Anaerobacillus alkaliphilus: one gene and its partner. The protein of the gene in region 2 interacts with the protein of the main gene of each other region in a pairwise test. Links are inferred from orthologs where the notes say so. Each region holds a gene or a part of one and is shown on either strand. Other genes may lie near its edges.

Region 1 (5,015 bases), on a different replicon or contig from region 2:
CAACATACCCATATAAAATACCCGCTTGCATGGCACTAACAGTATTTTTACCAATAATGTTATTAGGCTTAACAATTTCTATTCGAGGAAGTTTAGATGCTCTATTGTATAAAGCTTCTGTTGAAATCCCAATCCCTGGAGCAATAGCACCACCCATATATTGTTTTTCTTCATTGATATAACAATATGTAGTTGCAGTTCCAAAATCAACAATAATCAAGGGACCACCGTACATATCAATTGCAGCTACTGCATTGACAATTCTATCGGCACCCACTTCTTTCGGATTATCATATTTAATATTCAAACCTGTTTTAATACCAGGACCAATGACCATTGGTGTGATATTAAAATATTTCTTACACATTTTCTCTAAGGCATACATAATTGGAGGTACTACTGACGAAATAATAATTCCATCTATGTCTTTCGTGGTGAGCCCTTCATAAGAAAAGAGTTGTTTCACCATCATGCCAAACTCGTCTTCTGTTTTTGTTCGGTCAGTCCCTATTCTCCAATGGTACTTAAGTTTTTCTCCTTCATAAACACCTAATACAATGTTTGTATTTCCTACATCTAAAACAAAGATCATTAATGTCACCTACTTAGGTTATTGAATTTTTATCCCTCTTCAGTATAAATACTTATGAGCGAAAAATGAACAAATTTGTATTTTTAACTTATTAAAGTGCTGTTTTCGAAAAGTTTGTTGCTTTCGTAAAAATCCCAAAAGCCGGATTTTTACACAAAATACTAAGGATTGATCACTAATTTAGTAAGTATTGCTCTTTTCTTACTTGATTTGTTGGCTGATATCTTCATCTAGGGTATTTTTTTCGATTATTTTAGCGTAAAAAGCCACAATGTTTACGAAAAGAGCTAGTAAAAAAAGGTGTCTATAAAAGACACCCTTTTAACATTACTTATTATCTTCGTTCTTGGTTTCATCCTTCTTTTCAGGAAGAAGTGCTTCTTCGTCATTTTCAACTGGAGCATCTGTAGGCTTTGTTTCTTCTTTCTTTGTATTAATATTCACTTTAACATCGCCTTCAGTTGTCTTATTTACGTTATTGGAATGATGCCCTTCTGGAAGCTTACCATCCGCCATTAACGATTTAATTTGCTCAGCATCTAATGTCTCTATTTCAAGAAGCGTTTTTGCAATCAATTCAAGCTTATCTTTGTTATCAAGTAAGATGGTTCGACAACGCTCATAGCTCTCTTTAATAATGCGTTGCATTTCTTGGTCAATTTCATATGCAATTGCATCACTATAGTTTTGCTCATTATTAATATCACGCCCAAGGAATACATTGCCACCTTGACCTGTACCAAATTGCATTGGGCCAAGCTTATCACTCATTCCGTACTCCGTGACCATTTTACGAGCAATTCCTGTTGCACGTTGGAAGTCGTTATGGGCACCTGTACTTACTTCACCAAAAATAATTTCTTCGGCAACTCGACCACCAAGTAAGCCGACAATCTTATCTAACAGCTCTGGTTTCGTCATAAAGTAACGATCTTCTTTTGGAAGCATTACTGCATAACCACCAGCTTGACCACGTGGGACAATGGTTACTTTATGGACCATATCAGCACTTTCTAGTCTAACTCCAACGACTGTATGACCGGCTTCATGATAAGCAACAATATTTTTCTCTTTTTCAGAAATAACTCTGCTCTTCTTAGCAGGTCCAGCAATAACACGGTCAATTGCCTCTTCAATATCGTTCATATCAATGATCTTCTTATCAGTACGAGCAGCAACTAAAGCAGCTTCGTTCAATAAATTCTCTAAGTCGGCACCCGAAAATCCAGGTGTACGAGTAGCAATCGTTTTTAAATTTACATCTTCGCCTAAAGGCTTATTGCGAGCATGTACTTCAAGAACCGCTTCACGACCTTTGACATCTGGGCGTCCAACTAAAATTTGACGGTCAAAACGTCCTGGACGAAGCAATGCAGGGTCTAAAATATCCGCGCGGTTTGTTGCGGCGATAATAATAATTCCTTCGTTAACGCCAAATCCATCCATCTCAACAAGTAATTGGTTTAATGTTTGTTCACGCTCATCGTGTCCTCCACCTAAACCAGCACCACGTTGTCGTCCTACAGCATCAATTTCATCTATGAAAATGATACAAGGTGCATTTTTCTTAGCATTCTCAAATAAATCACGAACACGCGAAGCACCGACCCCAACGAACATCTCAACGAAGTCTGAACCACTGATTGAGAAAAATGGAACTCCGGCTTCTCCAGCAACTGCTCGAGCTAGTAATGTTTTACCAGTACCAGGAGGTCCTACTAGTAATACCCCTTTAGGAATACGTGCTCCAATCGCAGAAAACCTACGTGGATCTTTTAAGAATTCAACAACTTCTACGAGTTCTTGCTTTTCCTCATCTGCACCTGCTACATCTTTAAACTTGGCTTTCTTTTTATCATCGTAAAGCTTAGCTTTACTCTTACCAAAGTTCATGACTCGGCTTCCGCCACCCTGAGCTTGGCTTAAAAGGAAAAAGAATAAAATAAAGATAATCACAAATGGAATAATTGATGTAAAGAAAGTTACCCAACCACTTGTTTGTTCAGCTGGTAATACTGTTAATTCAGTGTCGCCTCTTTCAGCAGCATCTAAGATAGCATCAAGAGCGATATCTGATCTAGGTACATTAACTACAAAAGCCTCTGCACCTGCTGTTTTTAGTTCTCCACGGATTACGTACACATCCCTGACTGGCTGAATAGAACTTTCACCCACTTCACCTCTTACTAAGTGAGTGTGAAATTCACCGTACGTCATATCCCGAGTATCTGCTGGTGGCCCGTTAAAGAAACTTACAATACCAACAATTACTAAAAAGATTAATAAATAAAAGACTGTATTTCGAAAAATTCGATTCATCCTTTACCTCCTCCCACTAGCACATAAAGCTTCATTAAATATTAGCATAAAACTATTCTTAATCACAATTAATTACCCCTGATAAATCTCGGGCTTTAAAATTCCGATATAAGGAAGGTTACGATAACGCTCTGCGTAGTCTAAACCATACCCTACCACAAACTCATCAGGCACTTTGAAACCTGCCAAATCAGGCTTCAGATCAACTTTTCTTCCTTCAGGCTTATCCAATAGCGTGACAATCTTAACCGACTTAGCTTTTCTATAATGAAATAAATCAACTAAGTAATTTAAGGTTAGCCCACTATCAATAATGTCCTCGATGATTAATACATCTCTTCCTTCTACAGAAGTATTTAAATCCTTAATGATTTTCACTTCTCCTGAAGAAACCATTTCATTTCCATAGCTAGAGACATCCATGAAGTCTACCTCTAAATGAACATCCATTCGTTTAATCAGGTCACTCATAAATGGCATTGCGCCTTTTAGCACACCTACTACAAGAGGAAAACGATCCTGATATTCTTCAGATAGAGATGCACCTAGTTCCTTTATTTTTGTTTGAATTTCCTCTTCTGATAATAATACCTCTTTAATTTCATCTCTCATCATGACTTGAAAATAACCCCCTAAAATAATGTATAACTAAAATGAATAATCATGCTTTAATCCTCAAAAAAATATGTACTTTTACTAAAACTCTTCAAAGGTTAACTTTACAAACTCCTTTGTTCCACTTGTAGGATCAGCAAAGTTCGCTTTTCTCAATTTAGGAACCCAAAGTATTTCTCCATCTCCATTAACTACAATCGGCCAGCTCTCTCTCTCATCACGAGGTACTTTCTCATCAATAAATAGCGCCTTTAACTTTTTTGTTCCTCGCATACCATTGATGAACATCGAGTCTCCCTTTTGGCGATTTCTTATTATTAAAGGTAGTTTTAATTTCTCCTTATCACAAACCATGGTGTTTCGGGTTATTGGTGCTTTCTGGTTTGCCTCAATTACTTCTCCAATTATCTTACCCTTTTTAAGAGTAACAATCCCTGGTATCAATAATTGGTCTTCATAAAAAGAAACACCCTTTTGTTTTTCAAATTCTAGAAAACATTTGTCATAGGATTTTGTGATGGATAAACCGTTTGGAAAATCTAGAGAGCCTGATGGATGACGGTTATTAAGGAACTGCAGAAAATCATTCATATGTATAGTGGTAATTTCTGGTATGTTTTGTTCGTAAAGATAGTTTAATATTAGTTGAAAGCCTCTTCTTTGTAAAGAGATTGGACAACTTATTAGCGTTGATATCGCAAGGACGATTTTTTTAGGTTCCTTTTTTAGGATAACATCTTCTAATTTTTCTCTAGCCAATTGCTCTAGAAGTTGCTCATCTTCGGTCAAGAGTTCACTTTGTTGTTGAAATTTTAGATGAACAGCTGGGTTTTCTCTCTTTAAAATCGGTAACACTTCATTTCTAATTCGATTGCGCATGTATTTTGAAGTGAAATTACTAAGATCAATTTTCGGCTGAAGATCTTCGTCCTTACAATAAGTTAGTATGTCTTCCTTTGACAGACAAAGAAAGGGGCGAATAAGTACTCCACAACTGAACGGTCTCTTAACAGGAATACCAGCTAGTCCATATCCATGTGCACCTCTCACCTGCCGCATAATCATTGTCTCTATTTGATCGTCACCATGGTGGGCCAACGCCAAAAAATGGCCTTTATAATTTTGCATTACAAGTTCAAAGAATTGATAGCGACATTCCCTTGCGGCAACTTGAACACTTACTTTATGCGTTTCTTGATATTGTTTCACGTTAGCCTTAGTACCTTCAAACGTAATTCCTTCTTCTAAGCAATAGCTTTCTACAAAACGGTATTCATCCGCCGATTCTTCTCTCAACATGTGATCTACATGGGCTGCGATAATAGTTATATGCAATTGCTTCAATTCCTTATGTAAATAATGCAAAAGCGCCAACGAATCTGGCCCACCTGAGACTCCTACTACAACAGTTGCGCCTTCCGATAAAAGGGAGTGTTTATTAATAAATGAGTTAACGACCTGCCTCATAGCGGTGTCCAATCCCCTTCCC
Region 2 (8,502 bases):
TAGCTTCTTGAAGCGTAGCCTTTATTTCTTTATGAAGTCTTTTTACCTCTTTTTCTGTTAAGTCCTTTCCAACACGTTCTGGATAAATTCCAGAACGATAAAGTGCTTCATCTACGTAAATGTTTCCTAGTCCGACCAACTTAGTTTGATCTAATAAGGTTACCTTTACTTTGCGATTAGAGTCCTTAAACACTTCCTTTAAGGTGCTAGGCTTAAATTTCTCATCAAAAGGTTCAATTCCTAACTGAGTTAAAGGAAGACTGATATCCTCTTCCCCTTTAAGGAAGAGGTGCATTGTACCAAATTTTCTTACATCACGATAGCGTAACTGAGTTCCATCAGTGAACGAAAAAATAACATGTGTATGTTTATCAATTTCTTCTTCCTTTTCGTGTAAACCATAACGCCCTTCCATACGAAGGTGAGATACAATGACATAATTATCAAGGATGATTTTCAAGAATTTTGCTCTTCTTTCAACTCCCCTAATGGTCTGACCAATTAATAAGTGACAAAATTCTGCAACATCATCTGGTCTTTTAATGATCTTCCCCCAGTGAACAGTGATCTCTTGAATCGTTTTTCCGACAACTAACTGTTGTAACGTTCTTTTAACTGTCTCAACCTCTGGTAATTCCGGCATAAAACCACCCCATTCCAATTATGAATTAGAAATTATGAATTTTGAATGGCTTTTATGAATTGCTTCGAAGCATTTCTGATTAATTCATAATTCAAAATTCACAATTCAAAATTTTAACTACTTCGCATCATACCAAGAGCTGCCGTAGGCATATTCGACTTTTAATGGTACTTTTAAGTCAATCGCCGATTCCATTACTTCTGGTACGATCAGTTTTAATTTATCCAACTCTTGTTTCGGGGCTTCAAAGATCAATTCATCGTGTACTTGTAAAAGTAACTTTGCCTCTAGACCTTCTGCTTCAATTCTTAACGCAATATTTACCATTGCTTTTTTTATGATATCAGCAGCTGTCCCTTGAATTGGTGTGTTCATAGCTGTGCGTTCTGCGAAACTCCGTAAATTAAAGTTACGGCTAGTAATCTCTGGTAAAAATCTTCGGCGGTGGAGAAGTGTCGTTACAAACCCCTTCTCCCTTGCTTCTTGAACAATATTATCCATATAATCCCTTACACCAGGAAAACTTTCTAAATATCTTTCAATAAAACTGCCTGCTTCTTTTCGAGTAATTCCTAAACTTTGTGATAATCCGTAATCACTAATTCCATATACGATCCCGAAGTTAACCGCTTTAGCATGACGTCGCATTAGATCTGTCACAGCATCTTTTTCAACGTGAAAAACGTCCATAGCTGTTCTCGTATGAATATCCATCCCATTATTGAAAGCATCTATTAGCGTTTCATCATTTGCAATATGAGCTAGTACCCTTAATTCAATTTGTGAATAATCAGCAGCGAAAATAATCCAGTCAGGACTTGATGGTATAAATGCTTTTCTTATTTTCCTTCCTTCTTCTAAGCGAATCGGAATGTTTTGTAAGTTCGGTTCAGTCGAACTCAACCGGCCGGTTTGAGTCAGTGCTTGATTAAACATCGTATGAATTTTTGCTGTATCTTGATGGACAACCTTCAATAGTCCCTCAATGTAGGTTGAGTTTAGTTTTCCTAATTGACGGTAATGCAATATACTCGGAATGACCTCATGCTTGTCCGCTAACTTTTCTAATACATCTGCTGATGTAGAAGCTCCTGTTTTTGTTTTTTTGAGCACAGGTAAATTAAGTTTCTCAAAAAGGACTTCGCCTAGCTGCTTTGGAGAGTTGATGTTAAATTCAATTCCAGCAAGACTATGTATTTCTTTTTCAAGGTTTTTCAATTGTTCCCCTAAGTCTTCTCCCATCAACCGCAATTGTTCAACGTCAACTTTCACACCTGTCATTTCCATTTTTCCTAGAATAATCGTCAACGGCATTTCTAAATCGTAAAAAAGTTCATTTAGTTGATTTGCTGTTAACTCTTCACAAACTTCTTCTCTTAATGTGTAGACTGTGTTTGCCTTTTTCACAAGATGCTCAGCTACTATATCTCGATCTGGTATACTGCGTTTTGCACCTTTTCCATAAATAGCTTCATCTAAAGAGACGATTCGTTTACCTTTGCGATTAGCAATGTCTGCTACTTCATGGGAAGAAGCTGATGGATCAAGAATATAGGAAGCAATTAGAAGATCAAAGTTAATACCCTCTAGTTCAATTCCCTTCCATCCAAGGGCAACAACCGCACGTTTTGCATCGAATATCGCTTTTTTGGCTTCTTTATCTTTCGCCCACTCTTTAAAAGTGTCGCTCGCTATAGCCATTTCTGTAGGAATGTAATAACGTCCATTTTCATTAACAATTGCTAGACCAATGATATCAGCTTGGTGATAGTTTTCATCTAACACTTCCACTACAATTGCCGACTCCTTTGTAAGCATCTCGTCCGTTATTTCGTTAGCAATTGTAAAATCAAGCGCTTCTATTTCCTCGACTAGTTCTGTCTCATCAAAGTCAAAACGATCTAATAATGATTGAAAGTCTAGCTCTTTAAACAAGGAGATAACTTTCTGTTCATCATATTCCCCAAAGACTAATTCGTCTCTTGGGATCGTAATTGGAACCTCACAATAAATTGTAGCAAGCTCCTTACTCATAACAGCCTTTTCTTTATTTTCTGTGAGGTTTTCCTTTAGCTTTTTCCCTGAGACTAAATCAATTGACTCGAGCAGCTTCTCAACAGAACCAAACTCTTTTAAAAGCTTAATTGCTGTTTTTTCACCAATCCCCGGTACTCCAGGGATGTTATCGGAAGGATCACCCATTAAGCCTTTCATATCAATAATTTGTTTTGGGTTGATGCCATATTTCTCTAAAACGAATGTTTCATCATATGTATCTACATTAGAAATTCCTTTTCTAGTTAATGCGACTGTTACTTTTTCGGAAACAAGTTGAAGCAGGTCTTTATCACCAGAGTAGATTTTCACTTCCCAATCTTCTTGTTCACTAACTTCTTTCGCTAAGGTACCGATGATGTCATCAGCCTCGTAGTTTTCAATTTCATAGCGTTTTACATTAAAAGCATCTAATAGCTCTCTTATTAGAGGAAATTGCTCAGAAAGTTCTGGTGGAGTTTTTTGTCTTCCTCCTTTATATTCTTGGAAAGTTTTGTGACGAAATGTTGTTTTCCCAGCGTCAAAGGCAACTAACAGGTGAGTTGGTTTTTCTTCCTCAATTACTTTTAGCAGCATCGTTGTAAAACCGTATACAGCATTTGTATAAACACCTTTATCATTATTTAACAGTGGTAAAGCAAAAAAAGCACGATATGCAATACTATTACCATCAATCATCACTAATTTATTCTTCAAAGAGAATGCACCCCAATTTATCTAATATTGTCCTTTTATTTTACCATGTTCAATGCCGAATAAAAAACGAGGAAGCCTATTTACAAAAATAGACTTCCCTTGTTTAACTCTATTAATTACTGTACCCCATAAGAATACGAGCGTATGGAGCATCAGCAGGTAGGACAATTACCGTTTGATCATCAATCGTCTTCTCATAACTCAATAATGTTCGATATAAATTATAGAACTCTACATCTCTACCAAATGACTGATTATAGATTTGGGCTGCTCCTGCTTCCCCTTCAGCAATAATTACGTTTGCATCAGCATTTGCTTTTGCAACAATCTCTTTCACTTCACGGTCTGTATTTGCACGGATACGATTAGCTTCTGCATCCCCCTGAGATAAGTAATCTTGAGCAATAGAGTTACGCTCAGAAATCATTCGGCGATATACAGCTTGCTCATTCTCCTCTGGTAAATCTGTACGCTTCATTCTCACGTCAGTAACTGAGATACCATAATTATCACGAGCTAAGAGTTCATTCACTCGTTCTAATACGCGGTCGTTAAAGCTACCTCGAGAAGATTTTTCTTCATTAATAATTTCATCATAATCCAACTGACCTAATTCTGCTCGAATGACTGAATAAATAAAATTCATCATAATTGTTTCTGCACGATCGATTGTTTGTGCACTACCTATCATTTGTTGAGGATCATCAATTCGCCAAATCGCATAATTATCAACTAGAATTCTCTTTTTGTCTCGAGTATTAATTTCAGTTGGTTCTACGTCTAATATCATTTGTTTTTTCGTTAACGTAGAAACCGACTGGATAAAAGGAACTTTAAACTTCAACCCTGGGTCTTGTTCAACTCGAACTACCTCACCAAATTGTCTTACAACCTTAAACTGACCTTGATGTACAATAAAAATATTAGTAAGTAATAACATAAGCAAGCCAATAACTACTACTAACAATATTCCTAGTTTCGTATATTTTTTCCAATCATCCGTTGGTTTTCTTTCACTAAAATCAATAATTTTATCGGTCATTAATTTCCACTCCCTTGTCGTGAAGTTGTCGTTGCGGGTGGATTTACCTCAGTCGTTCTTTCTAGTGAACGAATTGGTAGATATTTCACAGTGTCAGAACTACTGTCCATAATATAAATTTCTGTATTAGGTAGAACTCTTTCTAAGGTCTCTAATACCAAACGAGTTCTCGTTACTTCAGGGTTAATTAGATACTCATTATAAAGGGCATCAAATCTAGCTACATCACCACGAGCACGCTCTAAACGCTCCGTTCTCGTTCCTTCTGCCCTTGAGATGATAGCATCCTGTTCACCTTTTGCCTCATTCATCTTTTGGTTACGATATTTATTTGCTTCGTTTATCTTAGTCAAACGTTCCTCACGAGCATCAGTAACTTCGGTAAAAGCACGACGTACTTCTTCAGTAGGTAATTCAACATCTTGAAGTTTTACATCCATAACTGAAATACCAATATCATAAGATTCAATCAGATCAACAAGATAATCCCAAACGTGAGCTTCTATTGCAGGTCTCTGATCTGTTAAAGCATCATCAATGCGAGAACTCCCGATTACACCACGGAGCGATGCTGAGGTTGCACTAAATAAAATTTGCTCAGGGTTATTAGAATTAAATAGGAATTTCTCTGGATTTGTAATTCGCCATTGAACTACTAAGTCCGCTAGCAAGATATTCTCATCCCCTGTAATCATTTTTGCTTCATCACGATATTCTACTACCTGACCATTTGTTTCATCATAACCCACCGTAGTGGTAAACGTACCTCTTGAGAGGATTTCTACTTTTTGAATTGGCCAAGGCAACTTAAACTTTAATCCTGGTTCTGTAATATGTTCATCAACCTTACCAAAAGTAATTAGTGCTGCCTGTTCAGACTCATCAACTATATACCAACCAGTCGTTAAGAACAGAGCTAAAATTGCGATTCCAATGAGTGAAAGGAAGCCGACGATAATTTGCTTCACTGTTACCATGAATGTTCCCCACTTTCCATTTTGTTTTTATTTACTCTTTACCCATTATACTTACGTATTAGATAAAATAAAAGTTTCATAACTTTACAGTTTTAAAAAACAAAAAAAAGGAAAGCAATAATTGCTTTCCGAAAGAAAAGGGGGTGTAAGTCAATTTCCGACTACAGTGTAGTGTTTATTTGCTTACAATTACAGTTTACAAAACTAACTATAGCAACTATTCATTAAGTTACTATAAACTACTTGTTAATTTTTTGTAAACATTCCTTATTTTAACTGGTTTTTATTAAATTTAATAGTAAATGCTGTACCTTTACCCACTTCACTTTCAACAACAATTTCTCCGTTATGTGCTTCAACCAAATGCTTCACAATTGCCAGACCTAATCCAGTTCCACCTGAATTTCGACTTCTTGCTCGATCAACTCTGTAAAACCGTTCAAATACTCTTGGTATCTCTTCTTTACTGATGCCAATCCCTGTGTCCTTTACTGAAAAATATACTTTATCACTATACTCTTGAATGAACACATCAATTCGTCCACCTTTTTGAGTATAGGTAATAGCGTTATTTATTAGGTTAATCATGATTTGTTTGATACGTAACGGGTCACCTTCAATAACACCTGAGCCTTCTTTCGTCTTTGATAACATGATACCTTTTTCTTCAGCTTTATTACTTAACATGACAATAATATCATCAGTTAACATACTTAAATCCACACGTTGCCAATTAAGCTGAAACTTGCTTTGTTCAATTTTTGATAAGTCTAATAAATCCTGAATTAAACTTTGAAGTCTTTCACTTTCATCCCAGATGATTTTCAGGAAGCGATTACGTAAAGCTTCATCCTCTGCTGCACCGTCTAATAACGTTTCAGTAAAGCCTTTAACAGAAGTTACAGGTGTTTTTAATTCATGGGAAACATTTGCTACAAAATCTTTACGCATCTGTTCTAGTCTTTTTAATTCAGTTATATCGTGAAAAACTAGGACGATTCCCTTTAATCTCTCTTTTTCCCCACTACTAATAATAGGTGCTCCGTATACATCAAAGTGACGCATTTCTAATTGAATTGGCAAAATGATTTGTTTTCTTTGTCCCTTTTCAGTCAAAAAAATCTCTTGTACAATTTTTACGATTTGTTTATGCGGTATCACGTTGTGATAAACTTTATGAAGCCAATGTTCAACATCTTCTTGAAAAATTGTTTTACAGGATTTATTTATAATACTTATTTCACCTTTATAGTTAATTAAGACTAGTCCACTACCCATATTTTCAATCAGCGTTTCCAGACGTTCTTGTTGTGCCTTATATGTTTTTGTGACTTCGTCTAGATTTTGGGCTAATACATTAAGTGAACGACTTAATTGGCCAGTTTCATCATTTTTCCCATGAGAAGCTCGAACTTTAAAGTTTCCTTTAGCTAACTGATTGGCTACTGAGGTTGCCTCTTCAATTGGCTTGGCCAATTCATTCGTAATCCTCGAACTTAAAAGCATGATAACTAAAAATGCTATGGAGAAACTAAAAAGTAACAATCCCCAAACTTTTTTATGAACTTCATCTAAAAGGTGAATGGGTAAGCCTAAACGGACATATCCAATGATTTCTTCTCTTTCAAGAAGAGGAACAGCGTAAAAGAGAAGATCTGCACCAACTGTATCACTAAATCTTATTGCTTGCCCTTCCCCCTCTTCTCGGACCTGAATAATCTCTGGCCTATTAAGGTGGTTTTCCATTTGTTTTTTGTCTGTGGCAGTTTCAGCGATTACTTCTCCTGTTGCTGTTATTACTGTTATTCTTGAGGCTAATTGATCCCCCATATCATTAACGATAGTTCCTAAATCGGTATGATCTAATCCAGTTTCCAGTATACTTATTGCCACGATTTTGGCTTCCTTAGATACGCGCTCACTAAGCTGTTCAAAATAAAACTCTTTAAACAGTTGCCCCAGTAATAGACCCAAACCAACTAATACAAAAAATATGGCAATCAATAAAGAGATCGTAAGCTTATTTCTATATTTATGCATTCAATTGAGGCTCCTCTAGCTTATAGCCTAATCCACGAATTGTTTTGATGTATATTGGTTTTTTTGTATTTGGTTCTATTTTCTCCCGCAAATGACTTATATGAACATCTACAATTCTCGTATCACCAACAAACTCGTAGTTCCAAACAGCATTTAATAGTTGATCTCTAGTTAATACTCGGCCTTTATTTGTTGCAAGATATAATAGCAATTCAAACTCTTTTGGAGTTAATTCAAGCTGGTTACCCTGATAAAAAACCTCATAGTTTTCGGAGAATATTTCAACTTCCCCTATTTTTATCGCTACTACCTTTGTATCTGTTAGTTTTTCTTCTTGAATTGGAGTTACCCGACGAAGTATCGCTCGAATTCTAGCCACTACTTCTCTAGGACTAAATGGTTTCGTCATATAATCGTCAGCACCTAATTCTAATCCTAGCACTTTATCAAATTCATCATCTTTGGCAGTAAGCATTAAAATTGGCGTGCTAATTTTATTTTGTCTTAATTGCTTACATACCTCTAGACCATCTAATTCAGGTATCATTAAATCTAAGATTATTAAATCAAAATTGCCATCTTTCGCTTTTTCAAAAGCAGTTTTACCATCCATCGCTGTAACGACATCATATCCAGCTTGTTCTAAATTAAACTGTAGCAGTGTTACAATAGATTCTTCATCGTCTACAACTAATAATCTTTGATTCATAGTTTTCCCTCCGAGAGTAACTATGGCTGTCCATAGAATTTTCATAATGCTTTAAGATTAATAGTACTACCTTTTTAGATATTATACAAAACGGTAATTGTAAATTTTATGTAAAGATTTATTAAAGTTTATATTCTTAGTGTTTACTGTACGTTAAGTTATATGTACCTAGTAGACAAGAATTGAATTCTATAAACAAAAAAAGTGGTAGGAGCTAAGCCCACCACCACTGCTAATGACTAGAAATTCTCAAATGTTCCTGAATTATAGGCAATTGATTTTAACTCATGTGGAGGACAAACCCCCATAATACCTTCGACAACAACAGTGCCAAATTCAT

The links.
Region 1: the proteins of hflK (region 2) and ftsH interact in binary tests that used the Escherichia coli proteins (3 or more experiments, as listed by UniProt). The link is inferred for Anaerobacillus alkaliphilus from one-to-one orthologs.

Annotation. Positions count from the first base shown.
Region 1 is NZ_QOUX01000036.1:41,202-46,216, reverse strand. Bases 416-3,326 are described here. They hold ftsH (ATP-dependent zinc metalloprotease FtsH), read right to left. Parts: upstream 2,912-3,326; coding sequence 920-2,911; downstream 416-919. Other genes in these bases: hpt (hypoxanthine phosphoribosyltransferase), read right to left, coding at 2,984-3,326; DS745_RS10965 (type III pantothenate kinase), read right to left, coding at 416-592. Outside these bases: more of DS745_RS10965, read right to left, coding at 1-415; more of hpt, read right to left, coding at 3,327-3,523; tRNA lysidine(34) synthetase TilS, read right to left, coding at 3,608-4,993; DS745_RS10945 (threonine/serine exporter family protein), read right to left, coding at 4,977-5,015. UniProt on the Escherichia coli protein: Acts as a processive, ATP-dependent zinc metallopeptidase for both cytoplasmic and membrane proteins. Plays a role in the quality control of integral membrane proteins.
Region 2 is NZ_QOUX01000046.1:866,740-875,241, forward strand. The notes cover bases 3,425-6,310. They hold hflK (FtsH protease activity modulator HflK), read right to left. Parts: upstream 5,414-6,310; coding sequence 4,436-5,413; downstream 3,425-4,435. Other genes in these bases: hflC (protease modulator HflC), read right to left, coding at 3,507-4,436; pnpS (two-component system histidine kinase PnpS), read right to left, coding at 5,681-6,310. In the rest of the region: mutM (DNA-formamidopyrimidine glycosylase), read right to left, coding at 1-643; polA (DNA polymerase I), read right to left, coding at 761-3,376; more of pnpS, read right to left, coding at 6,311-7,453; DS745_RS19455 (response regulator transcription factor), read right to left, coding at 7,446-8,162; DS745_RS19460 (MaoC/PaaZ C-terminal domain-containing protein), read right to left, coding at 8,402-8,502.